Regions from separate parts of the Mesorhizobium sp. WSM4821 genome, predicted to be linked through region 1. Evidence: predicted binding sites of a transcription regulator. Region 1 holds the regulator's gene; each other region holds the start of a gene.
What was found. Region 1 encodes PhoB, which activates phosphate uptake and scavenging genes when phosphate is short. Its sites were predicted from a motif close to TGTCATNNANCTGTCAT; they were not measured.
Positions count from the first base shown of each region.

Region 2: the regulator PhoB is predicted to act here: its motif matches at 1,810-1,826, upstream of AC0NID_RS23840 (esterase-like activity of phytase family protein).
Region 3: the regulator PhoB is predicted to act here: its motif matches at 3,293-3,309, upstream of AC0NID_RS26390 (LTA synthase family protein).
Region 4: the regulator PhoB is predicted to act here: its motif matches at 5,712-5,728, upstream of ugpB (sn-glycerol-3-phosphate ABC transporter substrate-binding protein UgpB).

Region 1 covers NZ_CM148371.1:1,840,120-1,848,179, reverse strand. The annotation lists gene AC0NID_RS08850 (ATP-binding cassette domain-containing protein) at 1-548, opposite strand, end outside; gene AC0NID_RS08845 (sugar ABC transporter permease) at 641-1,972, opposite strand; gene xylF (D-xylose ABC transporter substrate-binding protein) at 2,133-3,173, opposite strand; gene AC0NID_RS08835 (ROK family protein) at 3,446-4,693, shown strand; gene phoB (phosphate regulon transcriptional regulator PhoB) at 4,825-5,514, opposite strand; gene phoU (phosphate signaling complex protein PhoU) at 5,531-6,238, opposite strand; gene pstB (phosphate ABC transporter ATP-binding protein PstB) at 6,272-7,087, opposite strand; gene pstA (phosphate ABC transporter permease PstA) at 7,100-8,060, opposite strand, start outside.
Region 2 covers NZ_CM148371.1:4,880,788-4,888,847, forward strand. The annotation lists gene AC0NID_RS23840 (esterase-like activity of phytase family protein) at 1-1,749, opposite strand, end outside; gene AC0NID_RS23845 (hypothetical protein) at 2,214-2,867, opposite strand; gene AC0NID_RS23850 (hypothetical protein) at 2,841-3,248, shown strand; gene AC0NID_RS23855 (class I SAM-dependent methyltransferase) at 3,257-4,267, opposite strand; gene AC0NID_RS23860 (hypothetical protein) at 4,385-4,990, opposite strand; gene rfbD (dTDP-4-dehydrorhamnose reductase) at 5,543-6,430, opposite strand; gene rfbB (dTDP-glucose 4,6-dehydratase) at 6,405-7,496, opposite strand; gene rfbC (dTDP-4-dehydrorhamnose 3,5-epimerase) at 7,572-8,060, opposite strand, start outside.
Region 3 covers NZ_CM148371.1:5,402,230-5,410,289, reverse strand. The annotation lists gene rplI (50S ribosomal protein L9) at 1-71, opposite strand, end outside; gene rpsR (30S ribosomal protein S18) at 282-530, opposite strand; gene rpsF (30S ribosomal protein S6) at 530-1,024, opposite strand; gene AC0NID_RS26390 (LTA synthase family protein) at 1,328-3,253, opposite strand; gene fabD (ACP S-malonyltransferase) at 3,519-4,472, shown strand; gene fabG (3-oxoacyl-[acyl-carrier-protein] reductase) at 4,531-5,268, shown strand; gene AC0NID_RS26375 (acyl carrier protein) at 5,458-5,694, shown strand; gene fabF (beta-ketoacyl-ACP synthase II) at 5,729-6,991, shown strand; gene mltG (endolytic transglycosylase MltG) at 7,094-8,060, shown strand, end outside.
Region 4 covers NZ_CM148371.1:2,046,102-2,054,161, reverse strand. The annotation lists gene AC0NID_RS09870 (ABC transporter permease) at 1-312, shown strand, start outside; gene AC0NID_RS09865 (ABC transporter ATP-binding protein) at 309-1,391, shown strand; gene AC0NID_RS09860 (sn-glycerol-3-phosphate import ATP-binding protein UgpC) at 1,440-2,507, opposite strand; gene ugpE (sn-glycerol-3-phosphate ABC transporter permease UgpE) at 2,515-3,363, opposite strand; gene ugpA (sn-glycerol-3-phosphate ABC transporter permease UgpA) at 3,372-4,256, opposite strand; gene ugpB (sn-glycerol-3-phosphate ABC transporter substrate-binding protein UgpB) at 4,339-5,649, opposite strand; gene tlpA (thiol:disulfide interchange protein TlpA) at 5,862-6,548, opposite strand; gene argH (argininosuccinate lyase) at 6,584-7,984, shown strand; gene AC0NID_RS09830 (hypothetical protein) at 8,053-8,060, shown strand, end outside.

The DNA.
Region 1 (8,060 bases):
TCCTGCGGCCCCAGTGCCGCCGTCGGCTCGTCCATGATCAGGATGCGGGCGTTGAAGAGGATGGCGCGCGCGATCGCCACCGACTGCCGCTGGCCGCCAGAAAGCTTGATCACCGGTTCCTTGAAGCGCTGGAACCGGGGATTGAGCCTGCCCATCACCTTGCGCGCCTCGGCCTCCATGGCGCCATCGTCGAGCGTGCCCCAGCCGGTCATCAGTTCGCGGCCAAGGAAGAGGTTGGCGGCGGCGTCGACATTGTCGGCGAGCGCCAGCGTCTGGTAGATCGTCTCGATGCCGTATTTCTTGGCGTCGCGCGGATTGGAGATCGAAGCCTCTTCGCCGTTGACGAAGATCTGGCCCGCATCGCGCTTGTAGGCGCCGGACAGGATCTTGATCAGCGTCGACTTGCCAGCGCCGTTGTGGCCGAGCAGCGCCACGACCTCGCCCGGGAAAAGGTCGATCGACGCATCGTCGACGGCGCGAATGCCACCGAAGGCAATCGAAATGTTGCGCATATCGATCAGTGGCGTGGGAGCAGTCGTGTCAGCCATGATCGTTCCTCCCTATGGTTTTTGCTTGGGCTTGATTGTCCGTATACCGGTATCCACTTTTCGCCGACGCGAGCCTTCGGTTGGGGGCCATGCTAGACCCGCTTGCGGTAGACGGTGTCGAGCCAGACGGCGACAACCAGGACAGCGCCGACGACCACGCTCTGAAGCGGTGAATCGATGCCGAGCAACACCATGCCGGACTGCAGCGACTGCATCAGGAGCGCGCCCAGCATGGCGCCGAGCACCGTGCCGGAGCCGCCGGCAAGCGACGTGCCGCCAATGACCGCCGCCGCGATGACCAAGAGTTCGTCCAGCGTACCGAGTGCATTGGTCGACGCATTGAGGCGGGCCGACGCAATCGCCGCGCTGATTGCGGCCAGCACGCCCATGATCATGAACACCTTCATGGTAACCCAGCGCGTGTTGATGCCGGCGAGTTCCGCCGCTTCCGGATTGCCGCCGATGGCAAAGACGTAACGGCCGAAACGGGTGCGCCGGGTGATGAAGGTCATGACGATGCCAACGGTGACCGCCATCAGTACCGGTATGGCGATGCCATGGGCGATGAACAGGCCGCCTTCGGGGATGGTGATGCCGTTCTGCTGGGCGTAGCGGCGCACGATGCCGACCGGCCACGGATAGGAATTGGCGATCCGGACGGCGCCAAGAATGGCGGCGCAAGCAACCACGCCGAGAAAGATTTCCGCCCAGATGGGGCGCAGTGGAAATTTGAACCGTTTGCGCTGCGACCGGCCGTTGAGCAGCATGAAGGCGACGGCCACACAGGCGAGAGCACCGACGATCCAGCTCGCGGTCGCCCCGATCGAGCCACGCGGCCCGCCACCCATGAGCTGGAAGGTGGCGTCCAGCGGCGCGACGGTGCGCCCGCTCGTCATCAGCCACGCCATGCCGCGCCAGATCAGCAGCCCGCCCAGTGTCACGATGAAGGCCGGAACCTCGAGATAGGCGATGATGAAGCCCTGGAGCGCGCCGATCATGAGGCCGAGCGCCACACCGGCAGCCAGTGCGACGACCCATATCCAGGGACTTCCAAGCTGGAATCCCATGACGCGGATGAGGAATTCGGCCTGCGCCACGCCCATCACCATGCCAATCACGCCTTCGACGGAGCCGACTGAAAGATCGATGTTGCGCATCACGATGACCAGCACCATGCCGGTCGCCATGATCGCGACCGAGGAGGTTTGCACCGACAGGTTCCAGAGATTGCGCGGCGTGAGGAAAAGCCCGCCCGACAGGATGTGGATTCCAAACCAGATGACCAGCAGCGCGCCGACCATGCCGAGCATGCGTATATCGAGCTCGGTTGCCTTGAGGAACCGTCCGACGGCGCTGAGTTCGGAATCACGCGCCCGGTCTTCGGCCGTTCTGGCGGCCGGTGGGTTGGATGCCGTGTCGGTCATGAAGTCCTCCCACCGGGTTGCCGTCTGGCGCGGATGCCGGAACACGATGCCACCGGCTTTCCCCAATCATTTGAAGCGGAAGCCATTTGAAGCGGAAAGCCCTTTTGAAAACGCCGCGACTGACAGCCGCGGCGTTCGTTTCCTTGCGAAGTGATCGAGATCAGTTGCAGACCGCCACGCTGCCGGCGGCGACGCCCGCGCAAACCGCGTCCTTGGTGATCCAGCCGGCGTCGATGACGACGTTGAGATTGTCCTTGGTGATAGCAATCGGCGTCAGGAACAGCGACTTGACGGCATTGCCGCCCGGCGTGGTGAAGTCCTTTGCGGCCGCAATGTCGGTCATCTGCTTGCCGTCGGCAAGTTGCGAGGCGATCTCGGCAGCGTTCTTGCCGAGTTCGCGCGCATCCTTCCACACCGATACGGTCTGTGTGCCGAGCGCGATGCGGTTCAGCGCCGCGTGATCGCCGTCCTGGCCCGACACCGGGACGGATCCGGCCAGGCCCTGCGCCGTCAGCGCGGCGACGACGCCGCCGGCGGTGCCGTCATTGGCGGCAACCACCGCATCGACCTTATTGTCGTTGGCGGTCAGGAACTGTTCCATGTTCTTCTGGGCGTTGGCGGGAAGCCAGCCGTCCGTATAGGCTTCGCCGACATTCTTGATCTTGCCGCTGTCGATGGCCTCCTTGAGCACTTCCATGGAGCCGGCGAACAGAAAATCGGCATTCGGGTCGGCGCCCGAGCCCTTGATGAAGACGTAATTGCCTTCCGGCGCCACTTTGAACACTTCGCGGGCCTGCATGCGCCCGACTTCCTGATTGTCGAAGGTCAGATAGAAGACGTCCTTGTTCTCGATCAGCCGGTCATAGCCGACGACCGGAATGCCTTCGTCCAGCGCCTTCTGCACCGCAGGTCCGATGGCCGAGGCATCCTGCGCAAGGATGATCAGCGCGTTGGCGCCTTGCGAGATCAGGCTCTCGACATCGGTCAACTGCTTGCCGGGATTGGATTGCGCATCGGCGGAAATATACTTGTCGCCGGCGGCCTCGATCGCTGCCTTCATGGCGGCCTCGTCGGTCTTCCAACGCTCTTCCTGGAAGTTGGACCACGAAACGCCAATGACCTTGTCCTTCGCCTGCGCGACCGACGCGAGCGTCAGCGACATGGCGACCCCCGCCAGGATGACGGCTGTGAATCTCTTCATGGTATTCCTCCCTGCGCCACGTACGGCGCGACCAAACTGGCCCAAAGGCCGGCACAAAAGGCTCTATTTTTTCGAGCCTCGAAAAAATACTGGTCGAACGCCGAAGCGCTGTCAACATCAATTCTGATGGATTTTGATGTCCTGCCCGGCGTTTTTTCGAGTCTCGGAATAAATAATGACAGGGCTGTCGGCTTCTGCCAATATTTGCCTGGTGTCGCCGACGGCCTTCGCATCACGAGAGGCCGCGAGGACGACCGGGAGGAACGCAAGACATGTCGGTCGGAATCCGCCACGACGATTTGCGCCGGCGCAACCGGGGGATGGTGATTTCGGCCGTGCGCCGGGCCGGCCATCCGTCGCGAACTGAGATCGCGGCGACTACCGGCCTCAGCCATTCGACGATATCGGCGATCTCTTCCGACCTTATCCACGAGGGCATCCTTGCCGAGAGCAGGGCAAGCGAGACCGTTTCGCTGAAACGCGGCCGGCCGCAGGTCGGCCTCAGCCTCAATCCGGAAGCGGCTAAGGTATTGGCCGTCGTGTTGTCGTTGAATTTCCTTTCGGTCGCCGTCATCGATTATGCCGGGCAAGTGGTCGCCGAGGAACAGCGCCGGCTGGACACGCTGACCATGTCGCGCGACGCACTGATCGGCGAATGCGTCGCCATCGTCCGGCGCCGGCTCAAGGATCCCGACCTCGATGTCCAAAGCGTCGCGCGCATCGCGCTGGCGATCCAGGGCATCACCGATTCCCATGCGCGAGCCATGCTGTGGTCGCCGATCACGCCGCAGACGAACATCGCTTTCGCCGACATTCTGGAAGACCAGTTCGGCATCCCGGCCACCATGGAGAACGACTGCAACATGATGGCCGTGGCGCTGCGCTGGCGCGACCCGGATCGTTACCGCGACGATTTTATCGCCATCCTGCTCTCGCACGGCATCGGTATGGGGCTGGTGCTGAAAGGCGAACTGTTCACCGGCACTCATTCCTCGGGCGGCGAATTCGGCCACATGATCCATCGCCCGGGCGGCGCGCTCTGCCGCTGCGGGCGGCGCGGCTGCGTCGAGGCCTATGCCGGCAACTACGCCATCTGGCGCAACGCTAGGCAGTTGAGCGAAAACACCGAGCCGGTCGCCGATGTCAGCGATGCCGACATGCGGGCGCTCGCCGCCCGGGCGCGCGAGACGGACGGACCGGAGCGCGAAGCCTACCGCAAGGCCGGCGAAGCGCTCGGCTTTGGGCTCGGCAGCCTGTTCGCACTGATCGATCCGGCGCCGGTCGCCATGGTCGGCGCCAGTGCCGCCGCTTTCGACCTGATCGAGCCGGCCCTGCGCGAAGCCATCGCCCAGACCGCCGGCGGCCAGCATTCGGGTTCGATTTCCTTCGACACCGAGCCGAACGAGCTGCCGCTGATCCGCGAAGGCTGCGCCATGCGGGCGCTAAGCTTCGTCGACCAGGAGATTTTCGCGCCGGGCGTGCAGGCGAGAGGAGGCTCAGCGGGGAAGAACGTGGCTTGAGTTTGACCGAAGAGCGCGGGAGGCCCAACTTCGTCATCCCTGGGCGAAGCAATGGGCGTTTTCGATAGCCGCCAAGACATGCGATCCGCCAACGCAGCACATCCGACTGTCAGAACCTTCGCGCCGTGGAGCTAGTCTTCCCTGATCGCGTAGCCGGCACCGCGGATGGTGCGGATGACATCAGGCATGCGACCATTGTTGACCGCCTTGCGCAGCCGGCCGACATGGACGTCCACCGTGCGTTCGTCGATGTAGATCGTCTCGCCCCAGACATTGTCGAGCAGCTGGCTGCGCGAGAACACGCGGCCGGGATGCCGCATCATGAATTCGAGCAGCCGGAACTCGGTCGGTCCGAGCCGGATCTCACTCTTCTTGCGATAGACCCGGTGCGATTCGCGATCGAGCACGATGTCGCCGACCTTGAGAACGCTGGACAGCACTTCCGGCTTGGCGCGACGCAGCAGCGCCTTGACCCTGGCCATGAATTCCGGTGTCGAGAAGGGCTTGACCAGATAGTCGTCCGCTCCGGTGGAAAGGCCGCGCACCCGGTCGCTCTCCTCCCCGCGGGCGGTCAGCATGATGATCGGCAGCCGCTCGGTTTCGGGACGCACCCGAAGACGCCGGCAAAGCTCGATGCCGGAAATCGCCGGCACCATCCAGTCCAGCACCAGAAGATCGGGCACGTTCTCCTGCAGCCGGATCTCGGCCTCGTCGCCGCGTGTCACCACCTCGACTTGATAGCCTTCGGATTCGAGATTGTAGCGGAGGAGGACGCCTAGAGGCTCTTCATCCTCCACCACCATGATGCGCGGCGCGATCATCGGCCGGTTACCCCTGTCATGTCGCCGGCGCCGACATTGTCGTCTCGTCGAGCTTCGGGCGGTCCGCCGGCAATTGATTCCCGGTCACGACATAGTAGGCGTTTTCGGCAACGTTGGTGACATGATCACCGATACGCTCGAGATTCTTGGCGCAGAATAGAAGGTGCGTGCAGGCGGTTATGTTACGCGGATCCTCCATCATGTAGGTCAGGAGCTCGCGAAACACCGCCGTGTATTTCACGTCGATCCTCTCGTCGGCGGCGCGCAGTTCCTTCAACGCGTCGGCGTTGCGCGAGACATAGTGCTCGACCACGCCGCGGAGCTGCTCGAGAACGAGATCCGCCATGGCGTCGATACCGTGCGAGAGATTGCGTGGCGTGGCGCTCTGTCCGACGGCGCTGACCCGCTTGGCTATGTTCTTGGCCAGGTCGCCGATCCGCTCGAGATCGCCCGCCATGCGGATTGCGCCGACCACGGCACGCAGATCCTGCGCCATCGGCTGCCGCTTGGCGATCAGCGTGATCGCGCTATCGTCGAGTTCGCGCTGCCGCGCATCCATGATCGTGTCGTCCGAGACGACGCGCTGCGCCATCGCATTGTCCGAAGCTAGCAACGCGCGGATTGACGCCGCGACCATCGCGGCGGCTAGCTCGTCCATGTCGCGGAGCAGCCGGTCGATGTGCTCCAATTCCTCGTCGAAAGATGCGACGGTGTGTTCACCCATGATACTGTCCTCGTGTTCGAAATTCGCCGCCGCTCAACCGAACCGGCCGGTGATGTAGTCCTGGGTGCGTTTGTCGTCGGGATTGGTGAACATCTTGTCGGTCGCGCCCTCCTCGACCAGATAGCCGAGGTGGAACATGGCCGTGCGCTGCGACACGCGCGCTGCCTGCTGCATCGAATGAGTGACGATGACGATCGTGTAGTTCTGGCGCAGTTCGTCGATCAGTTCCTCGACGCGGGCGGTGGCGATCGGATCAAGCGCCGAACACGGCTCGTCCATCAGGATCACCTCCGGCGACACCGCGATGGCGCGCGCGATGCACAGGCGCTGCTGCTGTCCGCCGGAGAGACCAGTGCCCGACTCGAGCAGGCGATCCTTGACCTCGTTGAACAGGCCGGCCTTCTTCAGGCTCGATTCGACGATGCCGTCCAACTCCGCCTTACTCCTAGCCAGGCCGTGAATGCGTGGACCGTAGGCGACGTTTTCGTAGATCGACTTCGGAAACGGGTTCGGCTTCTGGAACACCATGCCGACGCGAGCCCTGAGTTCGACGACGTCGATTTTCGGGTCGTAGATATCCTCGCTGTCGAGCGTGATCTTGCCGGTGACCCGGGCGATCGGGATCGTGTCGTTCATCCGGTTCAGGCAGCGCAGAAAGGTCGACTTGCCGCAGCCCGATGGGCCGATCAACGCCGTCACCTGGTTTTCACGGACATCGAGATCCACGTCGAACAGGGCTCGCTTCTCGCCGTAATGAACGGAGACCTTTGCGCCCTTCATCTTGATCGAAGGTTCGTTGGTCCCGCTACCCAGTTTCTGTTCGACGCTGGCTTCCGTCATGATGTTCATATCCTCTACTCCTTACCAGCGCCGCTCGAAGCGCCTGCGCAGTATCACCGCAATGGCATTCATGATGACCAAAAACAGCAGCAAGATCAAAATCGCCGCCGAAGTCTTCTGCTGGAACCCGGCTTCCGGGAAATCGGCCCACATGAATATCTGCACGGGAAGGATCGTCGCGGGATCGGTGAAGCCGCCGGGGATGTCGACGATGAAGGCGACCATGCCGATCATCAGCAACGGCGCGGTCTCGCCCAGCGCATGCGCCATTCCGAGGATGGTGCCGGTCATGATACCCGGCATCGCCAGCGGCAGGACGTGATGGAATACGGTTTGGACCTTGGACGCTCCGATGCCAAGCGCCGCCTCGCGGATGGATGGTGGCACGGCGCGTAGCGAAGCGCGTGAGGCGATAATGATGATCGGCAGCGTCATCAGCGCCAGCACCATGCCGCCGACCACCGGGGCCGAGCGCGGCAGGCCGAAGAAATTCAGGAATACGGCAAGTCCAAGCAGGCCGAAGACGATCGAAGGCACCGCCGCCAGATTGTTGATATTCACTTCGATGATCGTCGTCAGCCGGTTCTTGGGCGCAAATTCCTCAAGATAGATCGCCGCCGAAACGCCGATCGGGAAGGCGATGGCGAGCGTTACGATCATGGTCAGGAACGATCCGACGACCGCGCCCCAGACGCCGGCCAGTTCCGGCTCGCGGCTGGCGCCGGTGAAGAAGAAGATCGAGTTGAACCGGCTTTCGATCAAGCCGTCGCTCTTCAACGTGTCGAGCCACACGATTTCCTTGTCCGAAATCTTTCGCGATGCTTCCGGCGTATCGATGACGCGCAGGGATGCCTGACCGCTCGCGGCGGGCGCCGTGCTGTCCAGCGCCTCGATCACCGTGCCCTTTGCGATCGCCGTCCCGTTGCCCCCCGGCGACAGCGCGGTCAGCTTGACCGTACCGCCGTTGAACACGACCAGCAGC
Region 2 (8,060 bases), 3.0 Mb from region 1:
TTCGCGCTGCACCGCCATCACCAGCATCAGCTCGTCGCCCTCGCCGATCGCGGTGATGCCTTCGAGACCGAAGCGCGTCTGGTGGGCGAGCAATTCCATCGGGAACCCGATTTCCTGCTTGATCTCGCCCTTGTCGTTGACGCGCAGGATGGCGTGCGGGACGAGCTTTGCCGGATCGCCTTCATTGGCAAGCCAGAAGCCGCCTTCACCGTCGGCGACAAGACCTTCGATGTCGAGCTTCTGTGCAGGGTGGCCGGCACGCGTGACGATGGTCTTGCCGGTGATCAGCGCCGGGGTCTGCGTGGCATCGATCTCGAAGATCGAGGGCGCATTGGCATAGAACGAGTCCGAGGCCGCGAAGAGCTTGCCGGCAGCGTCGCCGGCCGCGAGCGCCGAAAGCGCACCCCAGCCGAGCGGCGTGCCGTCCGCCGTGAGCTTTGTCGTGATCATCGGGTAAGTGGCGGCACTCTTGGAGCGTTCGTAGATCATGACATGCGAGCGGGCGAGCCCGTCCTCGACCAGATCGGCCTCGTTGGCGGTGACCAGGAGATTGCGCGACGGGATCGCGACCAGGCCTTCCGGCCCGATGCCGGACGGCAGGATCTGGACAAATTGGGGCTCCGCGCCCGTGTCCTTGTAGACGCCGACAACGGAGCCACGCTCGGAAGCGACGAAAATCAGTCTGCCTTCGCCGAACGTGCCGGTCTCGAGGCCTTCCGGCTCGATGCCCTTCTTGTTGCGGTCGTCGGGATAATGGCCGGCATTGGCGACCTCGTACTCGAAGGACGGGCCGGATTCGTAGAGGACCTCGCCCTTCTTGCTGAAGATCGTGAAGCCGCGCGAGCCGCCCTTGTAGTCGCCTTCGTTGGCGACGACGAGACGGTCATTGTCGAGCCATTTCACGGCGTCGGGTTCGCGCGCGACGTTCTCCATCTTGCCATCGAAGGACAAGGCTCCGTTCTTCCTGTTGTCGATCTTGTCCAGCGTGACGGAGCCCGCGGAGAAGTGCGTGACGATCGCGCCGGTTTCGGCATTGACGATGGCGATGTGATTGTTCTCCTGCAGCGTGACCGCGATCTCGCCGGCCTCGTTGAAGGCGACGAATTCCGGCTCCGGATCGTCCGCCGCGACTTCGGCAATGCCCGCCAGGTTGACGGTCTTCATCGTCGCGCAATCAGGCTGGCCTTCGGCAAGCGTGAAAATCTTGAGGTCGCCCGCCGGCAGCTGCGGAATGTCTCCGTCGTTCAGATCCTCGTCGCGCTCGTTCTCGATGGCGATGGCCAGGAACTTGCCGTCCCTGCTGAGCGCCAGCGAGTCCGGCTGGCCGCCGAGGTCGCAGGTGCTTTCGATGGCCTTGGAGGCAAGATCGATGACGGTGAGGTTACCCGAAGGCTTGGCTTTGCTCTCCGACGTGTTGACGCCGGCCAGCACCTTGCCGCCGATGGCCACGACCGAGGTCGGCTCGCCGTCGATCTTGACGATGCCGCCGGCCTTGGGCGCCTTGGGGTCGGCGAGGTCGATGAAGCCGACCGCACCGAGCGGGCTGTCGGAATAGACCAGCGTCAGGCCGTCTTCGGTGGCCGTGATGATCTCGGACGACGTCGGCGTGGTCTTCTCGATGTCCGCCGGCAGGTTTGCGGCGACCGCGAAGCTCGCGACCCGGTTGAACATCATGTCGGCATGGGCCGGCAGCGAAACGGTGGCAGCAAGCGCTGCCGTCAGGACGAAAAGCGCGGAATGGCGGGGCACGGGTGGCGTCTCCTGTTCGAATGGAAGCCACCTGCTTTGGGGGAACGACATTTCAAAGCGATGACGGATCCATGACAATTCCGCGACAGCCTGGTGCGACACGTCCCTCATGAAGAGCTCATGATCGGCGAAGTCGGGCACGAACCTCTTGAATCCGACTTCCAGCCGCTCACAGGAACGAACGTCCATCGCATGTCCTGAAAGCCGACTTTCGTCCCTCAGCGAGAAAACCATGGCGGACAACCGATTTGCGCTCGCTAAAAGGCAGGTCGAAACACAGCCTTGTTTTCTGCCCCTGGGATAAGCTGCCGGCGTCCTGTTGCCACGACCCCACTGAAAAGCGTAGTCCATTGCCCAAGTTCCGGAAATAACCGGAGCCATCTCCAACGCGGTCAGCGACGATGAACCTTAGCGTAGCCGTTTTCGCCAGCGAACCGGAGATTTGCCAAATACGTCTCGCGCCTTTACTCGATGCGCTGACGAGGACCGGGGCGATAGCAAACTATGTCTTGCTGGACCGTGACTTGGCGCCCATTGGGCGGCGTGATTTCGACCACTTCAATGCAGTGATTGTGCAGAGGAATATCAGCAAAGCGCAGCTCGATTTTCTCGCGCGCCACCGCATTCGGTTCATTTATGACATCGACGACTTGATCCCCCGGCTGCCGGCTCACCAGCACCGTGACACGCAGGAGACCAATCGCAGGATCGCCTGGTGCCTCGCTCATGCAGACGCCGTGTCGACACCCAGTCAAAAGCTTGCAACCGAGCTCGAAGAAGCGACCAGTATCGGTTTCGGAGATCGCAGCATCGTCGTTCCAAACGGTCTCGAGCCTATCGCGGTGAACGACAGCAGATGGGCCGCCCCAGCTACGAAGCTGCTTTGGGTTTCGAGCGACCTTCCGATGGTCGAGACCGAAGCGCCGGGGCTTGCTGAGGCGATTGCCACCGCCGCAAACGACGTTGGCCTGACGGCGGTCCTGATCGGCCGCTTCCCCGACCACGTCCGGTCCTTGTTCCGCCAGGTCGAGCATATCCCCAGACTGGTATTCGCCGACTACCGGAGATTTCTCGCCTCGGTCGGCGAAACGATGGCGGTCGCGCCGTTGCCGATCCATTCGGAGAGCCATCAGGCCTTTATCGATTCAAAGTCCGACATCAAGGCAGTTGATTTCCTCGGCCACGGCATTCCAGCGGTCTACTCGGCCGCCTGGCCTTACCGAAACAGCGATCTCGCGCCGGCGCCATTGGTGGCCAACACGCCGCAGGCGTGGCGCGAGGCGATCGCGGAAGTCGCGGCGCACCCGGCCCGGAACATCGACTGCGTGAGGGTGGAGGCCGTTCACCTGCGGCGATCATACGCGACTGTCGCGACCGTACTCGGCAAACAGCTTGCCAACGCCTCCATGCCATATCGGCCGCTGCCGCGCGCCTCGCTCAATTCCGTCCTGCGACGCTGGGAGCGTCGAATGCGGAAATGGCGGCAATCCCGACGATAAGGATTCATTCAACTCAAGGGCTTGCTGGCTTTCACCACCAACTGCGAGCCGCGAGCACGCCCGCTTGCGTTGACCAGCCTTTCGACGAGCAGCATGGCGCGTCCGTAGCGCTTCTCCAGCCACTCGAACGGATCGAGCATGCTGCCGCGGCCGGTCTTGCGGATTCGCCAGCTCATCACGGCGATACGGTCGGCGCCGGACGGCGTGGTTTCCACCACCGGATCCGAGAAATCGGCGGATTTAAGCAGATCGGTCATGCTTGACGGCGTGAAGATGTTGAGATGGCGCGGCGGGTCGAGGGCCATCCAGTCGCGACCGAAATGCCTGTGACCCCAAGCAGCGGCGTTCGGGGTCAGCATACGCAGCTGGCCGCCAGGCTTCAGGATTCTCAGGCATTCCTGCAGCGTCGCCTTCGGATCAGGCAGATGCTCGATGACATGGCTCATCATGACCGCATCAAAGGTCGCCGCCGCAAAGCCCTGCTCATGAACCGACCCAAGCCTGACATCCAGCCCGAGTTCACGGGCAGTAGCAGCGGCCTCGCCGTCGAACTCGACGCCGACCACGTCACATCCCAGTTGCTTCAGCGTCCAAAGCGCTCGCCCGTCCCCACAGCCGATATCGAGAACCTTCAGGCCGGGAGATCCGATGTCGATGTGACAAATCTGGTCGTCGGCTTCGAGTTTCCGACGATAACGCAAAGCGAACATCCACGAGAGCAGCCGATCGCCTGGACGTTGCTGCGCCTTCGGACCATACACCGACTCAAGATAGGTGCGTTTCGCCGAGGACAGGCGAGGCACGCCGTGCCTTTCATGCGTGAAATAGTCGAGATAGGCTTGCCCGAGGTCATCCGGAAGCGGGGCCGGATCGAGCCAAAGGGTGCCGCAGACATCGTTGGAACATTGGGAAATCGACCATTCTCCGGGCGACGAGAACAGACGGTCGACCAGGCCGCGGTATCGCACCGCGCCCGCCGAACCACACACCACGCATTTTGGGCGCTCAATCGTCCTCATGTCGATCCCCCGAATCGTGCCGATCCGCGCTCGATGAACGCGATTTTCGCCGTTTGATCGCATCCGCCTGCCAAAATCAAGCAATCGCCGCATCGAAGCCCGCTTGCATCATCGGCTCTAGCGAACTGTTACCTTTTTGATATCTGCCACGCGCTTGAAAGCGGTTCCGAACGCCGATCGGTCGATTGTAGGGAACGGAACCCGTAGCTTTGAGAACAGATACTCTTCGTCCTCGACCATTCGAGGGAAATAAATGAGCGTATGCGGTATGTCGTACTCTGCCAGCGTGACAATGAGCATGCTCAACGCCTCTCTCAAAGCATTTTCTTGCTGAGACGGGAACCGCACTCCCCAGAGGCCACCGGGCACGGATGCCTTCTTCTTCAAGCGGCGGCGCAAGCGTTTGAACCATGGGACTTTGACTGACGCATCTGCCTCGACCCGACTTCTTGCGGCCAATTTCAAGTCGCGAACCGGGACAATGGCATGATCAATAGCCAGCTTGCCCTGCGCGAGGATGCCGCCCAACGTCAGGGACAGATGAGGGTCTTTGACTACATAAGGCGCGTCGTCTTTAGCGATATCATATTCCAGCCCGGCGCGTGTCGAGTAGACGTCCCCGAGGCGATCGCGCCCGGTCTCGATGCCGAGCTCGCTCAGGAGTTCGACCAGAAACGTCGTGCCGGCACGCCCGGTGCCAGAAATGATGATGTGTCTTCTCATCACGAGCCGGTTTTTAAGAACGTTGGCGACGTGTCAACAGATTGTCAACAGATTAAAGCGCAGCGGCAGCAACAAAAAGTTGTAGATCTGCTCATCGGTGAAGCCGAGGGCGGAGAAGCCTGCAATGCATCACCGACGATTACTCGCTTTCAGGTTGCAAGAAAGCCATGACCCATTTCAGGCCAGGCGCATGGCATCAACGATGAGATGATTGCCACCACCGGCAAAGCAGTAATATTCTTACAACCCGCCTTGGTGGTTTTTTGTTGCCCAACGGCGTGGCCCGGTCCGGCTGGCCAGAGACAGGAGGCTCAGTCTCAGCGCCTCCGGCCAGTTGTAGGTGTTGACGATTGCTGAAATCATCGTGCCTTCGGAGTCTTACAACATGCTGTGAGCACCCCCAGCCCATCAGACCTTTGTCCGGCCAGCATGTGCAGGTGCAATAGCCCTGGGCATAACACGCATAAAACTTGCGAAATTCCCTCTTGGACGGGCAGATGATGCGGGCGCCACGCGGCGGCGGCCGCTTTCACAGACGCCTCACCTGCGGGGTTATTTTTGCCTGAGAAGTAGTCGCTCAACGACCTCTCGCGTCGATACCTGCCAGTCGGGCATGGTCCAGCCGAACACGCGTTCACCTTTGCGCGTATCCAGGCGGGCGTCGAGCGGTCGTCTGGCAGGCGTCGGAAACTCGGCTGACGTGACGTCGCGGATAGTAGCGGAAGGCCCTTCAGCCTCCCGGCTGCAGGCGAGGATATGGCGCGCGAAGCCGCTCCGGCTTGCGAATCCTCTGCCGGCAAGATGGTAGATGCCCCATGCGTCGAATCCGCTCGCGGTCACGATCTGAGCTGCGGTTAGGACAGCGTCCGCGAGGTCAAGGGCGGAAGTAGGGTTGCCCCATTGGTCACAGACGACGGCAATTTCATCGCGGTCGGCCGCCAAGCGCAGCATCGTCTTGACGAAATTGGCGCCGAACGGGCTGTAAACCCAAGCGGTGCGCACAATCACATGTCGCGGGTTCGCCATCGCGACGGCGCTTTCGCCGGCCAGCTTCGAGGCTCCATAGACTCCGCATGGAGCCGGGGCCGCTGTCTCGTCATAGGGCGCGCCGGCATCGCCATCGAAAACATAGTCCGTCGAAAGATGGATGACGGGGATGTCGAGGTCCTTGGCTACCTTGGCGACGTGGCCCGCGCCGGCGGCGTTCACGGCGAACGCCACTGCCGGCTCCTTCTCCGCTTCGTCGACCGCAGTGTAGGCCGCAGCCGAGACGATGACGTTGGGCCGCGCCGCGCTAATCGCTTTGGCGATGCCGTCAGGGCAAAGCAGATCAAGCTCCGGTCGCCCGATCGCACAGACCTCAATCCCGGCGCGACCGGCGGCGCGCTCCACCAGGCTGGTAACCAGCTGGCCGTTACGACCGGTGAGCGCCAGTCGCATCGGCATCTACCTTTGGACGACCCAGCCGCTGGCCTTGGTATCGCTCCTGGCGGATTGGCTCCCACCACCAGCGGTTTTCCAGATACCAGTCTATCGTCTTTGCAAGGCCCGACTCAAAGCTCTCTCGAGGTCGCCAGCCAAGTTCCCGCTCCAGCTTCGAGGCGTCAATGGCATAGCGGCGGTCATGGCCGGGACGATCATCGACGAAAGCAATCAGATCGGCGTGGCGCCTACCGCCAGGGCGGGGGCGCTTGGCGTCAAGCAGGCCACAGATCGCCTCGACCACTTCGAGATTGGTGCGCTCGCATCGCGCACCGACGTTGTAGCGCTGCCCCGCCAATCCCCGAGTCGCGATGCATTCGATGGCTCGAGCGTGATCCTCGACGAACAGCCAGTCGCGAACATTGTCCCCTGCCCCGTAGACCGGTAGCGGCCGCTCATCAAGGGCGTTGAGAATGGTCAGGGGGATCAGCTTCTCCGGGAAGTGGTAGGGTCCGTAGTTGTTGCTGCAATTCGAGATGACGACCGGCAAGTCATAGGTTTTATGCCACGCTTCGACCAAATGATCCGATGCCGCCTTCGATGCGGAGTAAGGCGAGGAAGGAGCATAAGGTGTCGTTTCGGTGAACATTCCGCCTTCGAAAGGAAGCTCTCCGTAGACCTCATCGGTCGATACGTGGTGGAAGCAGAAGCCTTCCCGACGCCCGGCGGGAAGGGACCGCCAGTAATCGAGCGCCACATCCAGCAGGCGGAATGTACCGACGATGTTGGTGTTGATGAAGGCGGCCGGCCCTTCGATGGAGCGGTCGACATGCGTCTCGGCCGCCAGGTGGATGATCACCTCTATGTCGTGGCCGCGCAGGATCGCGCCAATCTTGGCCGTATCGCTGATATCGGCTTGGACGAACTGATAGCTGTCCGCATTATCGATGGTGTTGAGCGACGCAAGGTTCCCGGCGTAGGTCAGGCAATCGACATTTGTGACCCGGTGGCTACCTGTCGCGACCAGATGCCGGCACACGGCAGACCCGATGAAGCCCGCACCACCCGTGACGAGAATATTCATGACGCGACCCGGGCCTTACGCGCCTGGTCCTCAGGACAAGGCAGCCAGCGAGAGGTGTTCAACGGAGGCGAAAATCTATGCAAAGATTTCGTCCTTTCCGCGCAAGACCGCCAGGCTGGGCGCTGTGCGGTCCTTGTCCGAAAGCTGGTCGTGAGACGGTTGTTCGGGCCACTCTATGCCCAGATCCGGATCATCGTAGCGGATCGAGCGTTCATACGCCGGAGCGTAGTAGTCGGAAACCTTGTAGATGACCTCCGTATTATCTTCCAGGGTCATGAAGCCGTGCGCACAACCCTTCGGAACGAATAGCTGGTTTCCCAGATCGGACGAGACAACAAGCGCGCACCACTTTCCAAATGTCGGGGACGACCCGCGCACGTCGACAGCGACGTCGAGAATCGCTCCGCGGCCGACGCGGATGAGCTTGTCCTGTGCGTGGGGCGGCAATTGGTAGTGGAGCCCCCGAACCACACCGCGCTTGAGCGAGAGCGATAAATTGTCCTGGACAAACGTGACATCGATGCCTGCCTTCGCCATGCGCTCGGCATTGTAGGCTTCGACGAA
Region 3 (8,060 bases), 3.6 Mb from region 1:
CCGTCCTTGACCTTGACGGTATCGCCCATCTGGCCGAGACGGGAAACGCGTTCGAGAAGAATGACTTCCATGGTTTTGTTCCTTCGTTTGGGCGCCAATCACTGGGCATCGACGCCGAATTGTCTGGAACAGGTCAGGAAGCTGAGGGCGTCGCCGCCTATGTCGCTGTCCTGCCTGTCGCGGCAGTTAGAGGTCTTCACCTCAACCCGGGATTTGATGGCAAACCCTGCGGCGCCCGTCGCCGTGGGAGAAGCGGGCGGCGAACCGCCCGCTCACGAGTGTTAGCGAACCACGTAGGGCAGCAGGCCGAGGAAGCGGGCGCGCTTGATCGCCTTTGCGAGTTCGCGCTGCTTCTTCTGGCTGACGGCGGTGATGCGCGACGGCACGATCTTGCCGCGCTCGGAGATGTAGCGCTGCAGAAGACGCACGTCCTTGTAGTCGATCTTGGGCGCGTTGGCGCCGGAGAACGGGCAGGTCTTGCGGCGGCGATGGAAGGGGCGCCGGGTCGGGATCTGATTGATGTCGACCATTATTCTGCACCCCCTTCAACACCTTCGCGCGGACGGCGCGGACCACGGTCTGCACCGGCGTCGCCACCGAAGCTGCGCGGCGGACGATCGCCACGGTCGCCGCGATCGCGGTCGCCGAACGAGCGCGGACCGCGATCGCGGTCGCCGAAGCTGCCTCGCTCCGAGCGCTCTTCGCGCTTCTGCATCATCGCCGACGGGCCTTCCTCATGCGCATCGACCTTGACGGTGAGGAAACGCAGCACATCCTCGGACAGGCCCATCTGGCGCTCCATCTCGTTGAGCGCCGCCGGCGGGCAGGTGATGTCCATCAGCGTGTAGTATGCCTTCCGGTTCTTGTTGACCCGGTAGGTAAGGGACTTCAGTCCCCAGTTCTCGACTCGGCCGACGGACCCGCCATTGGCGGAGATGACACCCTTGTACTGTTCGACAAGCGCATCGACCTGCTGCTGCGAGAGGTCCTGCCGGGCAAGAAACACATGTTCGTAAAGAGCCATATTGTTATTTGCCTTTCTTCGTTTCTCTCCCGGTCCCGGCGGCAAAAGCCTCTGCAACTTCTCTGACCCGCTAGTCCCGAAGGTGCGGGGAAGAAAGGAGCATGACGAGACGGTCGAGAGCGGAGACACGGGAGGCGGAAGCACTTCTGGCTTCACACGAAGGTTTCGAAAAACCTCCGGCCCTCCGTTCAGCCCCCAGCAAGGACCGGCAGATTGCGGGCGTCTATACAGCAATTTGGCCGCAAGGCAAGGGCAAGGCGAAAACTCGCCGCTGCAAGGGCGACGTGTCGCGCCGTGGCAGGGTCAACTTGTATGGGGAACGAGCTTGTTCACCGTTTCCGGGAAGAAATCGGGCGCTGCACGGCGCTTGCCGAACATCATGTCGTATTGCAGCAGACGGAAATCGCGAATGGCCGGGTCGATTTCCTTCTTGCGCGCCCAGTCCGGCGTAGCCTCGCCCGCCGGCGTCAACAGCAGATTGCGGTCGACGACACGGAAATGCTCGCGCATCTGGCCAAGAAAGCCAGTGTAATAGGGGTGGCTTATCCCGGCCGTGGTCAGGATATGGTAGGGCAGGAAGGCCGGGCTCACCGCACCCATGTCCTCGGCCGGGCCGGTGCGGTTCGACCATACGATCAGCGGCGTTTGGTGATGCAGCAGCATCTGGTCAGGCGGCTCCTTGCGCGGCGCGACATTGTCCTTGAGGAAGCCGGTCTCGACGTAGACCGGACCGAGCGGCGGCAGATGGTCGCCGAAGAAGGCGATGACCGTCGGCCGTTTGCGGTTCTTCGCCCATTCGACAAGGCGCCCGAGGCCCTTGTCGGCGTCGGATGCACCCTCTGTGAAGCTCAGCAGCGAATCCTTCGCCCACTGGCTGGTCGGCGCCTGCACCTTGTGGGTCGGATTGTAGTAGCGGTTCGGCTCATAGGGTCCGTGGTTCTGCAGGCTGACGGCGAAGAAGAAGAACGGATCGTCAGCGGCGTCGGCTTCGCGGATGATCTCGTCGGTCATTGCCGCATCCGAGGCCAGCGGTCCGCGTTTTTCGAGGTATGGCATGTTCTCTTCCGACTTGAAGTCGTCGAAGCCGAAATCCTTATAGACTGGCGTGCGGTTCCAGAACCAGTTCGTGCCCGGATGGATGGCGCGCGTCTCGTAGCCCTGGCTCTTCAGGAACGTCGCCATCGACGGCACGGGCGCGCGGACATATTGCTGGTAGGGGATGCTTCCGGCCGGCAGGAAGGCGTTGGAAAAGCCAGTCAGCGCCTCGAACTCGACATTGGCTGTCATGCCGCCGAATTCGGGCGAGAACATGTAGCCCGAGCGCAGCGCCCGCACGTTGGGAATCGGGTCGGGCGTGATGGTGACGCCGGGCAGCCCGGTCGGATCCCAGAAAGATTCGCTCATGACGATGATGATGTCGGGCTTTTTTGCCGGTACAGAGGCCGTCACGCCAGGCCTGTCGATCGCCGCGATCGATTTGTCGGAGTACCCGGCGGGCGCCTTGACATGGGCCATCGGCACGTTGAGCGCGAAGGCAAGCGCGAATCCGTTGGAGGCGTAGTTTTCCTTTTGGTCCCACATTATCGGAATGATCTGCAACCGGTCGCGGGTCCACGAGAAAGTCGCGTAATCCATGATCGAGACGAAGAAGGCGAGCAGCGGCACGGTCAATGTCAGCCGGGCAAGGCGGCCCTTGCGGCTGAGCGCCGGCACCCGGCGGCGCCACTGGCGCCAGCCATGGAGGAGCAGCGACAGCCCGACGACAATGCCTACCGCCAGGGCGAGGGCGGTTCCCGGGCGATCGCGCACCAGAAGCGGCATCAGCGCCACGATCTGGCGTGAGTACAAGAAGTCGGTTGGATAGAGCGGATCCCCGAGATAGAGCGATTTCTGATGGCCGATAAAGGCCAGCGCCAGCGTCAGCGGCGCGACGATCATCAGGCTCTGGTGGCTGCGGCCGAGCACGGCGTCGAGGCCGATCAGGATCAGCGCGAAGATGATGATGGTAGTCCAGCCCGGCTTGAGGGGCTGCAGGAAGAAGGTGACGGTGCCGGCAAAGCTGCCGCGCACGATCAGTTCGATCGCAAACACCAGAATGGCGGCGGCGAGCAGGCTGACGAGGCCGTAACGGATAACAGGCCATTTCCGGCCCGGCAGATAGCCGGTGGCCGGATCGCCTTCCAGAAACTGTGGCGCGGCATTGCCTGCGCCTTTCCTAGTCCTTGCCACCTTACAATTCCCCCGACCACTAACAAAACGTCACTGAACTGTCATCGATCTGTCACGAAAAGCTAGCGTCTGTGGCTGAAATAAGAAGAGCCAGCAAACGAATCGTGAGCGATTTTCATCAGGAGTGATCGCCAAAAAGCCTTTTGGAACAGGCACTCGGCCAGTGATGCCGAGCTAGAGCGAGCTGGAGTGGGTCGATGGCGGACTTGACTTGCCCGCCCGCCTTGCGTCACAGGCAGGAAAAATCAGCCGCTTGGGAGCACATATGGCCGTTGCATTCACCTTTCCCGGACAGGGCAGCCAGGCTGTCGGCATGGGCAAGGAACTTGCCGACACCTTTCCGGAATCGCGGAAGATCTTCGAAGAGGTCGATGACGCGCTCGGCGAAAACCTGTCGAAGCTGATCTGGGATGGGCCGGAAGAGACGCTGACACTGACCGCCAACGCCCAGCCGGCGCTGATGGCTGTGTCGCTTGCCGCGATCCGGGCGCTGGAATCGCGCGGCTTCTCGCTGAAGGACAAGATTGCTTATGTCGCCGGTCATTCGCTCGGCGAATATTCGGCACTTGCCGCCGCCGGTTTCGTTTCGATCGCCGATGCCGCCCGGCTCTTGCGTATCCGCGGCAATGCCATGCAGGCGGCAGTGCCGGCCGGTGAGGGCGCCATGGCGGCGATCATCGGGTTGGAGCAGGCCGATGTCGAAGCTGCCTGCGCTGAAGCTGCTAAAGTTTCGGCCAAAGGCTCGGTTTGCCAGATCGCCAACGACAATGGCGGCGGCCAGCTGGTAATCTCGGGCGCCAGGGCGGCTGTCGAACTTGCGGCGACGCTGTGCACGGAAAAGGGCGCCAAGCGGGCGCTGATGCTGCAGGTTTCGGCACCTTTCCATTCGGCACTGATGGCACCGGCGGCCGAGATCATGCGCGAGGCGCTGGCCGGGGTAACGAAGAACGCGCCGTTCGTGCCCGTGGTCTCCAACGTGTCGGTCACCCCGTCCAGCGATCCGGACGCAATCGCCCGCCGCCTGGTCGAACAGGTGACCGGCCGCGTGCGCTGGCGCGAAACGGTGGAATGGTTCGGCGCGAACGGCGTTGCGACGCTCTACGAGGTGGGCGCCGGCAAGGTGCTGTCAGGACTGGCGAGGCGCATCGACCGCGACATCACCACAGGCGCCGTCGGCACCGCCGCCGATGTCGAAGCGGCGCTGGTGGCGCTTGCATAATCAACCGCGATTTGATCCACCCGTATGAAAGGGTGTTCTTAGGACTCAGGAGACAAGAATGTTCGAATTGACCGGTCGCAAGGCGCTCGTCACAGGCGCATCGGGAGGCATCGGCGAGGCGATCGCCCGGGTGCTGCATGCGCAGGGCGCAATCGTCGGCCTGCACGGCACCCGCGTCGAAAAGCTGGAAACACTGGCGGCTGAACTCGGCGACCGGGTCAAGCTGTTCCCGGCCAATCTTTCCAATCGCGACGAGGTCAAGGCGCTCGGCCAGAAGGTAGAGGCTGATCTCGACGGCGTCGACATTCTCGTCAACAATGCCGGCATCACCAAGGACGGGCTGTTCGTGCGCATGGCGGACGCCGACTGGGATACGGTGCTCGAGGTCAATCTGACCGCCGTGTTCCGGCTGACCCGCGAGCTCACCCATCCGATGATGCGGCGCCGTCACGGCCGCATCATCAACATCACCTCGGTGGTCGGCGTTACCGGCAATCCGGGCCAGACCAATTACTGCGCCTCCAAGGCCGGCATGATCGGTTTTTCCAAATCGCTGGCGCAAGAGATCGCCACCCGCAACATCACGGTCAACTGCGTCGCCCCGGGCTTCATTGAATCGGCGATGACCGATAAGCTCAACGACAAGCAGAAAGAAGCGATCATGGCGGCGATTCCGACACGGCGCATGGGCACCACCGCCGAAGTCGCTTCCGCCGTCGCCTACCTCGCTTCCAACGAAGCTGCCTATGTCACCGGCCAGACCATCCACGTGAATGGCGGCATGGCGATGATTTGACAGTTGCGGGAAAAGACCCGTTTTCGCCTTGGACCCAAGCCGATTTTCGTGTAATGCGGCCCGCAACCCGGCGGTTCGGGCAAAAACCGGTCCGGTGCCGTTGCGTTTCCGGCAGGACCATCTTTCAGCTTGATTAGCGGCATTCTGCCCGCTAACGAAGACAGACAACCAAAAGACGAGGATGCCCAAATGAGTGACACCGCAGAGCGCGTCAAGAAGATCGTTATCGAGCACCTTGGTGTCGATGCCGACAAGGTGACGGAGCAGGCGAGCTTCATCGATGATCTGGGCGCGGACAGCCTCGACACGGTCGAACTCGTCATGGCGTTCGAAGAAGAGTTCGGCGTCGAGATTCCGGACGATGCGGCCGAAACCATCCTGACTGTTGGCGATGCGGTGAAGTACATCGACAAGGCTTCGGCCTGACGCTATTTGCAGTCACCACCTGGGAGGACCTGCGATGAGGCGTGTCGTCGTCACGGGCCTTGGGCTGCTGTCGCCGTTCGGCATGGGCTTCGAGCATAGCTGGAAGGAGCTTCTGACCGGCCGCAGCGCAGCCAAGCGCATCACCGAGTTCGAAGTGGAGGATCTTGCCTGCAAGATCGCTCACGTCGTTCCGCGCGGCAACGGCGAGAACGCTACCTTCAATCCCGAGGCCGTTCTCGAGCCGAAGGAACTGCGCAAGATCGGCGACTTTATTCTCTACGGCATCGCGGCGGCCGACGAAGCCTTGAAGGATTCGGGGTGGGCGCCGAAGACGCATGAGGAGCAGTGCGCCACCGGCGTGCTGATCGGCTCGGGCATCGGCGGCATCGAAGGCATTGCCGAGAACGCGATGATCCTGAAGGAGCGCGGTCCGCGCCGCATCAGCCCGTTCTTCATCCCCGGCCAGATCATCAACCTCGTCTCCGGCCAGGTCTCGATCCGGCATGGGCTGAAAGGCCCCAACCACGCCGTAGTCACCGCTTGCTCCACCGGCGCGCACGCCATCGGCGATGCCGCCCGGCTGATCATGTGGGGCGATGCCGATGTGATGGTCGCAGGTGGCACCGAGGCGCCGGTGACGCGGCTGTCGATCGCCGGGTTCGCCGCCTGCCGGGCGCTGTCCACCGACCGCAACGACGCCCCGGAAACGGCCTCGCGCCCTTATGATCGCAACCGGGACGGCTTCGTCATGGGCGAGGGCGCCGGCGTGGTCATTCTGGAGGAGCTGGAACACGCCAAGGCGCGCGGCGCCAGGATTTATGCCGAGGTCACCGGTTACGGACTGACCGGCGATGCCTATCACATCACCGCGCCGGCTGAGGACGGCGACGGCGCCTTCCGCTGCATGGTAGCGGCGCTGAACCGGGCCAAGCTGACGCCGGCAGACGTCGACTACATCAACGCGCATGGCACCTCGACCATGGCCGACACGATCGAGCTTGGCGCTGTCGAGCGGCTGGTCGGCAACGCCGCATCGAAAATATCGATGTCGTCGACCAAGTCGTCGATAGGTCACCTTCTGGGCGCGGCGGGCGCTGCCGAGGCGATCTTTTCGATCCTCGCCATTCGCGACAACATCGCGCCGGCCACCATCAATCTCGACAATCCGGAGCGCGAAACGGCGATCGACCTGGTGCCGCACAAGCCGCGCGCCCGCCAGGTCGACGTGGCGCTGTCCAATTCCTTCGGCTTCGGCGGCACCAACGCCTCGCTGGTCTTCCAGCGCTACAATGGCTGACCGGTCCGCCGATCGGCACGGTTTGCGCGTGCCGTCAATTTTGCCATATTCGGCCCTACTCTGCCCACGGGGATTCGTTGCAAGATCAAACGGCAGGGCGCCATGAACACAAATTCGGCGGACAACGGGGAATTCGGGCAACGGCCCGCACCGTCGAGCCCGATCATGCCGAAGACGGCCAGCGAGGCGCTGCGGCCTGAAGCCGGCACCCCGCCACCCAAGCGCTCGCGCGCTTCGCGCAGCCAGTTCGTCGTGTTCATGAACTTCGTCATCTCCTTGGTGATGCTGATGGTTCTGGCGGCCGGCTTTGCATTGTATTTCGGCAAGCAGGAATTCAACGGGCCTGGCCCGTCGGCCAATGCCGACACCTTCCTGGTCAAGCCGAACACCGGAGTCCAGGAAATTGCCGAGCAACTCGAGCGGCGCGGACTGATCAGCGACGCGCGCATCTTCCGCCTTGGCGTGCGCGCCTTTGGCAATGATGCCGCACTGAAGGCAGGCGAATACGAGATCAAGCCGCAGGCCTCCATGCGCGACATCATGGAGTTGCTGAAGAGCGGCAAGTCGGTGATGTATTCGCTGACCGTCCCAGAGGGGCTGACCGTCGAGCAGGCGCTGCAGCGCATTGCCGATCAGGCAGCGCTCGACGGCGATATGCCGGCGACCATTCCACCCGAGGGTAGCCTCGCTACCGACACGCTGCGCTTCACCCGCGGCGCGACGCGCCAGCAGATGGTCGAGAAGCTTTTGGCGGACCAGAAGAAGCTGGTCGAGGATGTCTGGCAGCGGCGTGCGCCCGACCTGCCGCTGGCCAGTGTCGACGACTTCGTCATTCTGGCTTCGATCGTCGAGAAGGAGACAGGCAGAGGCGATGAACGCTCGCGCGTTGCCGCCGTCTTCCTCAACCGGCTGGCTAAGGGCATGCGGCTGCAGTCCGACCCGACCATTATCTACGGCCTGTTCGGCGGCAAAGGCAAACCCGCGGACCGCCCGATCTACCAGTCGGACATCCAGAAGCCGACGCCCTACAACACCTACCTGATCAACGGCCTGCCGCCGACGCCGATCG
Region 4 (8,060 bases), 210 kb from region 1:
GTCGAACTCGAACGCGCCGCCGCCAGCCTAGGCCGGTCACCGCTCAAGGCGCTGTGGTCGACGACGATCCGCCTGTCGGCGCCGGGGGCCGCGGCGGGAATGGCGCTGGTGGCGCTCGGCATCATGAACGAATTGACCGCCACGCAGATGCTGGCTCCCAACGGCACCCGCACGCTGGCGATGGCGTTCTGGTCTCACAGCGGCGAGATCGACTATGCATCCGCCGCACCCTACGCCCTGATCATGGTGGCGATGTCGCTGCCGCTGACCTGGCTGCTCTACGTCCAGTCGAAGCGGATGGCCGGGCGATGAGCTTCCTCGAACTCACCGATGTGCACAAGCATTACGGTCCGGTGGCCGCACTGGCCGGGATCGACCTCAGCGTGGCCAGCGGCAGCCGCACCGCGATCGTCGGGCCGTCCGGCTGCGGCAAGACGACCTTGCTGCGGCTGATCGCTGGCTTCGAGGCGCCGGACCAGGGCCGCATCGTGCTCGACGGCAAGGTGCTGGCCAATGGCGGCAGTGCCGTGCCAGCATATCAGCGCGGCATCGGCGTGGTGGCGCAGGACGGCGCCCTGTTCCCGCATCTGAGCATCGCCGACAATATCGGCTTCGGCATGGCGCGCGGCGAGGACAGGCCCACCGAGCGCATCGTCGAGCTCGCCTATATCGTCGGGCTGGACAAGGCGATCCTGAAACGGCGGCCGCACGAGCTCTCCGGCGGCCAGCAGCAGCGTGTGGCGCTGGCCCGCGCCATGGCCATGAAGCCGCGCCTGATGCTGCTCGACGAGCCGTTCTCGGCGCTCGACACGGGCCTGCGCGCGTCAATGCGCAAGGCGGTGGCCGAGCTTCTGGAGGCCGCCGGCATCACCACGATCCTGGTCACGCACGACCAGGCCGAGGCGCTGTCCTTTGCCGGTCAGGTCGCGGTGATGCGCGACGGCAAGTTCTCGCAGATCGGCACGCCGCGCGAGCTCTATCTCAAGCCGAAGGACAGGATGGTCGCCGAATTCCTCGGCGATGCCATCATCCTGCCGGCCAAGATCGCGGACGGCTTCGCTAGCTCGCCGCTCGGCCGCATCGCCGTCGACAGCACCGAGCGGCGCGATGTCGCCCGCATCATGCTGCGGCCGGAACAGGTGCTGCTGAAACGGACGTCGCGTGAAGGCATGTCGGGCACGCCGGAGATGCTGTTCGGCGAGGTGACGGAATCCGAATTCGCCGGATCGATGTGCACCATCGCGGTGCGGCTCTTGAACAGTCCCGATCCGCCTGATGCAGCAGCGATCGGCAACACGCCATTGATCCTGCGCAAGCCGGGCATAGACACACCGGTGGTCGGCGAGATTGTCCGACTGACCGTTTCCGGCAAGGCGCATGTGTTTGCCTGAACGCACTTGCGTCTCTCGATGCTCGCTGGTCAGGACGACAGGCTGGCTTCAATCGGCCCGATTACCGGCCTGATCGAACCAATGCAGTTTTTCGGACTTGGCCACGACGCGCAACCGGTCGCCGGGCTTGGCGGTGGCGCGACCTGAGATGCGCACGACGATGCGGCTGCCGCCTGCCGCGCAGTGAAGAAAGCTTTCGGCACCGACCGGTTCGACCGCCTCGACCGTCGCCGGCAGCACGAGCGCTCTGGGCGGCGCCTCCGTGTTGAAGGTGACGTCGGCATCTTCCGGGCGAAACCCGAGTGTCGCGGCTTGTGTTTCGGGAGGTGCGAAGCCGATCGCCGTGCCATCGGCCAGTGCCATGCCTGAGGAACTTCCGGTCAGCGCCAAAAGGTTCATCGGCGGCGCGCCGATGAAGGAGGCGACGAAGATCGAGGCCGGCTTCTCGTAGATGTCGAGCGGCGCGCCCGTTTGCTCGACCAGTCCGGCGTTCATGACGACGAGGATGTCGGCCAGCGTCATCGCCTCGAGCTGGTCATGGGTGACATAGACCGAGGTGACGCCAAGCGTGCGCTGCAAATTCTTGATCTCGACCCGCATCTGGCCGCGCAGTTTGGCATCGAGATTGCTGAGCGGCTCGTCGAACAGGAAGACTTTCGGGTTGCGCACGATGGCGCGGCCCATGGCGACGCGCTGGCGCTGGCCGCCGGAAAGCTCGCGCGGGCGCCGGTCGAGCAGCGCCGAAAGCTCCAGCACCTTGGCGGTCGAGCGCACCCTGCTGTCAATCTCGTCCTTCGGCGCGCCGCGATTGCGCAGGCCATAGGCCATGTTGTCATAGACCTTCATATGCGGGTAAAGTGCATAGTTCTGGAACACCATGGCGATGTCGCGCTCGGTCGGGCCGATGGCGTTGACCACCTTGCCGTCGATGGCGACAGTACCGGCAGAAATGGTCTCCAACCCGGCGATCATCCTCAGCAGCGTGGACTTGCCGCAGCCGGAAGGGCCGACCAGCACGCAAAGCTCCTTGTCGGGAATGGCGATGGAAACCCCCTTCACGGCTTCGACGCCACCGGGATAGACCTTCTTCACGTCCTTCAGATCGACAGTCGCCATCGGCTTCTCACTTTTCGGATTCGACCAGGCCACGCACGAACCAGCGTTGCATCAGCACGACCACCAGGATCGGCGGCACGATGGCCAGCATCGCTGTGACCATGACCAGGTGCCATTCGGTGTCGGCATCGGCGAAAGAGACCATCTTTCTCAGCGCGATGACGATGGTGTTCATATCGTTGCTGTTGGTGACGAGCAGCGGCCAAAGATACTGCGTCCAGCCATAGATGAAGAGGATCACGAACAGCGCCGCGATGTTGGTGCGTGACAGCGGCAAGAGGATATCGAAGAAGAAGCGCCATGGCCCGGCGCCGTCGACACGCGCCGCCTCGACCAATTCGCCCGGTATGGTCATGAAGAACTGGCGAAACAGCAGCGTCGCGGTGGCCGAGGCGATCAGCGGGATGATCAGACCGGCATAGGTGTCGATCATGCCGAGATCGACCATCACCTTGTAGGTCGGCAGGATGCGCACTTCCACGGGAAGCATCAAGGTGATGAAGATCAGCCAGAAGAAGGTCATGCGCAGGGGAAAGCGGAAGAACACGATGGCGTAAGCCGACAGGATCGAGATGAAAATCTTTCCCACCGCAACGCCGAGCGCCATGATCGTGGTGTTGAGGAGTAGTTGCCCGACGCTGACGCCGCCGATGCGACCAATGCCGCCGAACAGCGCCTCCCTGTAATTGTTCCAGAGCTGGCCGCCGGGCAGGAGCGGCAGAGGCGGCCTGAGGATCGTTTGCAGCGTGTGTGTCGAGGCAACGAACGTGTAATAGATCGGAAAAGCCACGATCAATATGCCAAGGATCAGCACGGCATGGGCGACGAAGGTGCGGAGCGGGGACTGGCCGATCATCACTGCCCTCAACCGTAGTGGACTTTGCGTTCCACGTAGCGGAACTGGATGGCCGTGAGCGCGATGACGATTGCCATCAGGATGACCGACTGCGCCGCCGAGTCGCCTAGGATCAGATTGACGAAGCCGTCATTGTAGACCTTGTAGACCAGCGTCTCGGTCGTCTTGCCAGGCCCGCCGCCGGTGACGGCATGAACGATCCCGAATGTATCGAACAGGGCATAGACGGTGTTGACCACCAGCAGGAAAAAGGTCGTCGGGGCAAGCAGCGGGAAAACGATGGTCCAGAAGCGCTTGGTCTCGCCGGCGCCGTCCATGGCCGCTGCCTCGATCAGCGTTTTCGGCACCGCCTGCAGACCGGCGACGAAGAACAGGAAATTGTAGCTGATCTGCTTCCAGGCAGCCGCCGACACCAGCAGGATCATGGCGTGGGTGCCGTTGAGAAGCGGATCCCATGCGATGCCGAGGCTTCTCAGCAAGTACGCCAACGAGCCGATCGAAGGATTGAACAGAAACAGCCACAGCATGCCGGCAATCGCCGGCGCCACGGCATAAGGCCATATCAACAGAGTGCGGTAGAGGCCTTTGCCGCGCACCGCCTTCTCGGCCATGACCGCAAGCAGGAGCGCCACGCCCATGGCGACGATCGCGGTAGCAAGCGAGAACACCACTGTGACCTTGATCGAATTGAGGTAGGCCGGATCGGCCAGCACCTTCCGGAAATTGGCGAACCAGACGAACTTGGTTCTCAACCCGAACGGGTCTTGCCTGAGCATCGACTGGTAAAGCGCCTGACCGGCCGGCCAGTAGAAGAAAACCAGTGTTATGGCGAGTTGTGGCGCCACCAGAAGGTAGGGCAGGATCTTGTTGGGAAAGACGACGCGTGGAGACAGGCTGATTTCCCTCGCTATCCAGGAGCCGCCCACGCGAGCTCGCGTGGGCGATTCAAACCGACATCAACCGAGATAGACCTCGTCAGTTCTCTAGCGCTTCCTTGATCGCGGCGTTGCCGCGCGTGACCGCATTGTCGAGCGCCTGCTGCGCGGTTTGCTGGCCAGCCAGCATCTTCTCGAGCTCCTCGTTCTGGATATCGCGCACCTGCGGCAGATTCGGCAGGCGTACGCCCTTCGAGTTGTCGGTCGGCGCCTTGCCCGTCATCTGCAGGATGGGTGTCTCGCGGCCGGGATTCTTGTCATAGAAGCCCGATTTCTTGGTCGCCTCGTAGGCGGCGAGCGTCACTGGCAGGTATCCCGACTTCTGGTGCAGATATTCCTGCACATCGGTCTTGGACAGATACGCGAAGAAGGCCGCGACGCCCTTGTATTGCTCGTCCGACTTGCTGCCGAACACCCATAGGCTGGCACCGCCCGGCGTGGTGTTCTGCGGTGCGCCCTTGGCGTCGGTATCGTAGGGAAGCTGGCCGATGCCGTAGTTCATGCCTGACTTGACGATGTCGCCGAGGCCGCCCGACGATTCGGTGAAGATGCCGCATTCGCCGGCAAGGAAGATCTGCTTGGCTTCGGAGGTGCGCCCGCCATATTTGAAGGTACCGTCCTTGGCGAGGTCCGCGAGCGCCTGGAAGTGGTTGACGAAAATCGGTGCGTTGATCTTGAGTTCGACATCGCCGCCGGCCAGGCCGTTCTGCTGGGTGGCCCACGACACATCGTTCCATGCCGCGAAATTCTCCAGATGGATCCAGGTCAGCCAGGTAGAGGTATAACCGCAAGAGGCGGCGCCGCTCGCCTTGATCTTCTTGGCGGCTTCCCACACCTCGTTCCAGGTCTTGGGCGGGTTGTCTACATCGAGCCCCGCCTTCTGGAAGATGTCCTTGTTGTAGTAGAGGATCGGCGAGGAGGAGTTGTAGGGGAAGGACAGCATGGTGCCGTCCGGCTTCGAATAATAACCGACGATGCCGGGCAGGTATTGGCTTTTGTCGAAGGTCATGCCAGCACCGGTCATCACATCGGCTACCGGTTTGATCGCGCCCTCGGCCGCCATCATCACGCCGGTACCGACGTCGAACACCTGCAGGATATCGGGCGCCTGTCCGGCGCGGAAGGCAGCGATGCCGGCATTCAGCGTCTCCGGATAGGTGCCCTTGAACACCGGAACGAGCTCATAATCGCTCTGGCTGGCATTGAAATCCTTGGAGATCTTGTCGACAACCTCGGCGTTGGCGCCGGTCATGGCGTGCCACCAGCTGATCTGCGTGACTGCAAAGGCGGAGGTTGTGGAAAGCAGGGTCAAGGTGGCGGCAACACCGGCCGCGAAGCCGAAGAACTTCATGTTTCATCTCCCGTTTGTCATTGGCGAAAGGGGCACGCTCGCAAAGGCAATATGTGCCGCTCGTGACAATTGGACAACGGTTTTATTGCGGATCGATGAACTCGATCTCCGATCAAAGTTGTACATGCCTCCAAATGGGAGCCGATGGAAAGGATTTGCCAAGCCGGCTTACCATTCGAACAGCGGCGACGGAAACCGGCACAATCGCCCGCTCAGTCCGTCCCGCCGAGTGCCGCCTCGATCAGCCGCCTGGCGTCCGGTCCCGACCATTCGGCCGGGCCGTTCATATGAGCGATCAGGCAGCCTTCACCGTCGATCAGCATGGTGACCGGCAGGCCGAGCGCCAAGCCTCTCGTCTTGAGATCGTTGAACAGCGCCATCGTCGAATCGCGGTAGTAGCCGAGCGTTTCGACGCCGGTTTCCTCGAGGAACTTCTTCGGCTTGGTATCATCGCCGGCATCGACGTTGACCGCGACGACCTCGAAGGCGTCGCTGCCCATCTCTTTCTGCAGCGCGTCGAGCGCCGGCATTTCGGCGCGGCAGGGCGCGCACCATGTCGCCCACAGATTGAGCAGCACCGTCTTGCCGGCGTGATCGGCGAGCGTCATAGGCTTGCCGCCAGGGTCGTTGAAGGCAAGGCTTTTCAGCGATTGCGGCGGATCGGCCGGCAAAAGCGCGGCGACCTGGCCGGTGGCAGCAGCCGCGATCGTCTTGGCGCGATCGGCCTTGGCGGTGCAGGCGGTATCGTCCTTGCCGTCGCCAACCGCGACTTCAGCGGGCGCGTTGTTGCCAGAACCGCTCTCGCTGACATATACCGCGACCGCGCCGGCAAGCACGCCCGCCACCAAGGCGGCGAGGATGAGGCGCGGGGCCGGGAAAAATTTATTGCCGTCTGCCATTTTTTTAGAACTGCTCCGGAGCACGGGTTATAGCGATGAGCGACAAGAAGGCCAGCAACCAGATGTGGGGCGGACGTTTTGCCTCGGGTCCGGCCGCGATCATGGAGGCGATCAACGCGTCGATCTCCTTCGACCGCAAACTCTACGCGCAGGATATCAGAGGCTCGATCGCCCACAGCGAGATGCTGGCGCAAACGGGCATTATTTCGGCGGCCGATCAAGAAAAAATCGCTCACGGGCTGAACACGATCCTGGCAGAGATCGAAGCCGGCAGTTTCGAGTTCTCGACAAGGCTGGAAGACATCCACATGAATGTCGAGGCTCGCCTTGCCGAGTTGATCGGTCCGGCCGCCGGCCGCCTGCACACCGCCCGCTCGCGCAACGACCAGGTGGCGGTCGATCTCAGGCTATGGGTCAAGGACGAGTGCTTTCGCGTCGCCGAGGCGCTGAAGGGCCTGATCACGGCGTTCCTGGAACGCGCCGAAGAGCACGCAGCAACGGTGATGCCTGGCTTCACCCACATGCAGGCAGCGCAGCCGGTGACCTTCGGCCACCACTGCATGGCCTATGTCGAGATGTTTTCGCGCGACCTGTCGCGTGTTCGCGACGCCATCGAACGGATGGACGAAAGCCCGCTCGGTGCCGCCGCCCTTGCCGGCACCAGCTTCCCGATCGACCGGCACCGGACAGCCAAGGCGCTCGGCTTCCGCGGGCCGATGCGCAACTCCCTGGACAGCGTTTCGGACCGCGATTTCGCGATGGAGTTTCTGGGGCTGGCGGCAATCTGCGCAACGCACCTGTCGCGGCTGGCCGAAGAGATCATCATCTGGTCGACACCGCAATTCGGCTTCGTCAGGCTATCGGACTCATTCTCCACCGGCTCTTCGATCATGCCGCAGAAGAAGAACCCCGACGCGGCCGAACTGGTGCGCGGCAAGACCGGCCGCGTCACCGGCCATCTGGTCGGCCTCCTGACGGTGATGAAGGGGATGCCGCTGACGTACGGCAAGGACATGCAGGAAGACAAGGAATCCGTGTTCGACGCCGCCGAGACGCTCGACCTGATGCTGGCGGCGATGACCGGCATGGTGCGCGACATGACGGTGAACGCCGCCGCCATGAAGAAGGCTGCCGGGTCAGGCTATTCGACGGCGACCGACCTTGCCGACTGGCTGGTGCGCACGCTCGGCCTGCCGTTCCGCGAGGCGCATCACGTCACCGGCCGCGCGGTGGCGCTGGCCGAAGAGAAGAAGCTCGGACTCGACAGGCTACCGCTGGAAGATCTGCAATCCATTCACCCCGGCATCACGGCGGACGTGTTTTCCGTGCTGGCCGTACAGAATTCGGTGAAGAGCCGGACGAGCTTCGGCGGCACCGCTCCGTCGGAAGTGAGGAAGCAGATCCGGTACTGGAAAAAGCGCATCGCCAAGGCGTGATGCCAGGGTGCAATGCCAGCAAAACTCGGCTAAAAGCGGCGGGCGAAAGTTTCGGACGGATGGCACGGATGACCGC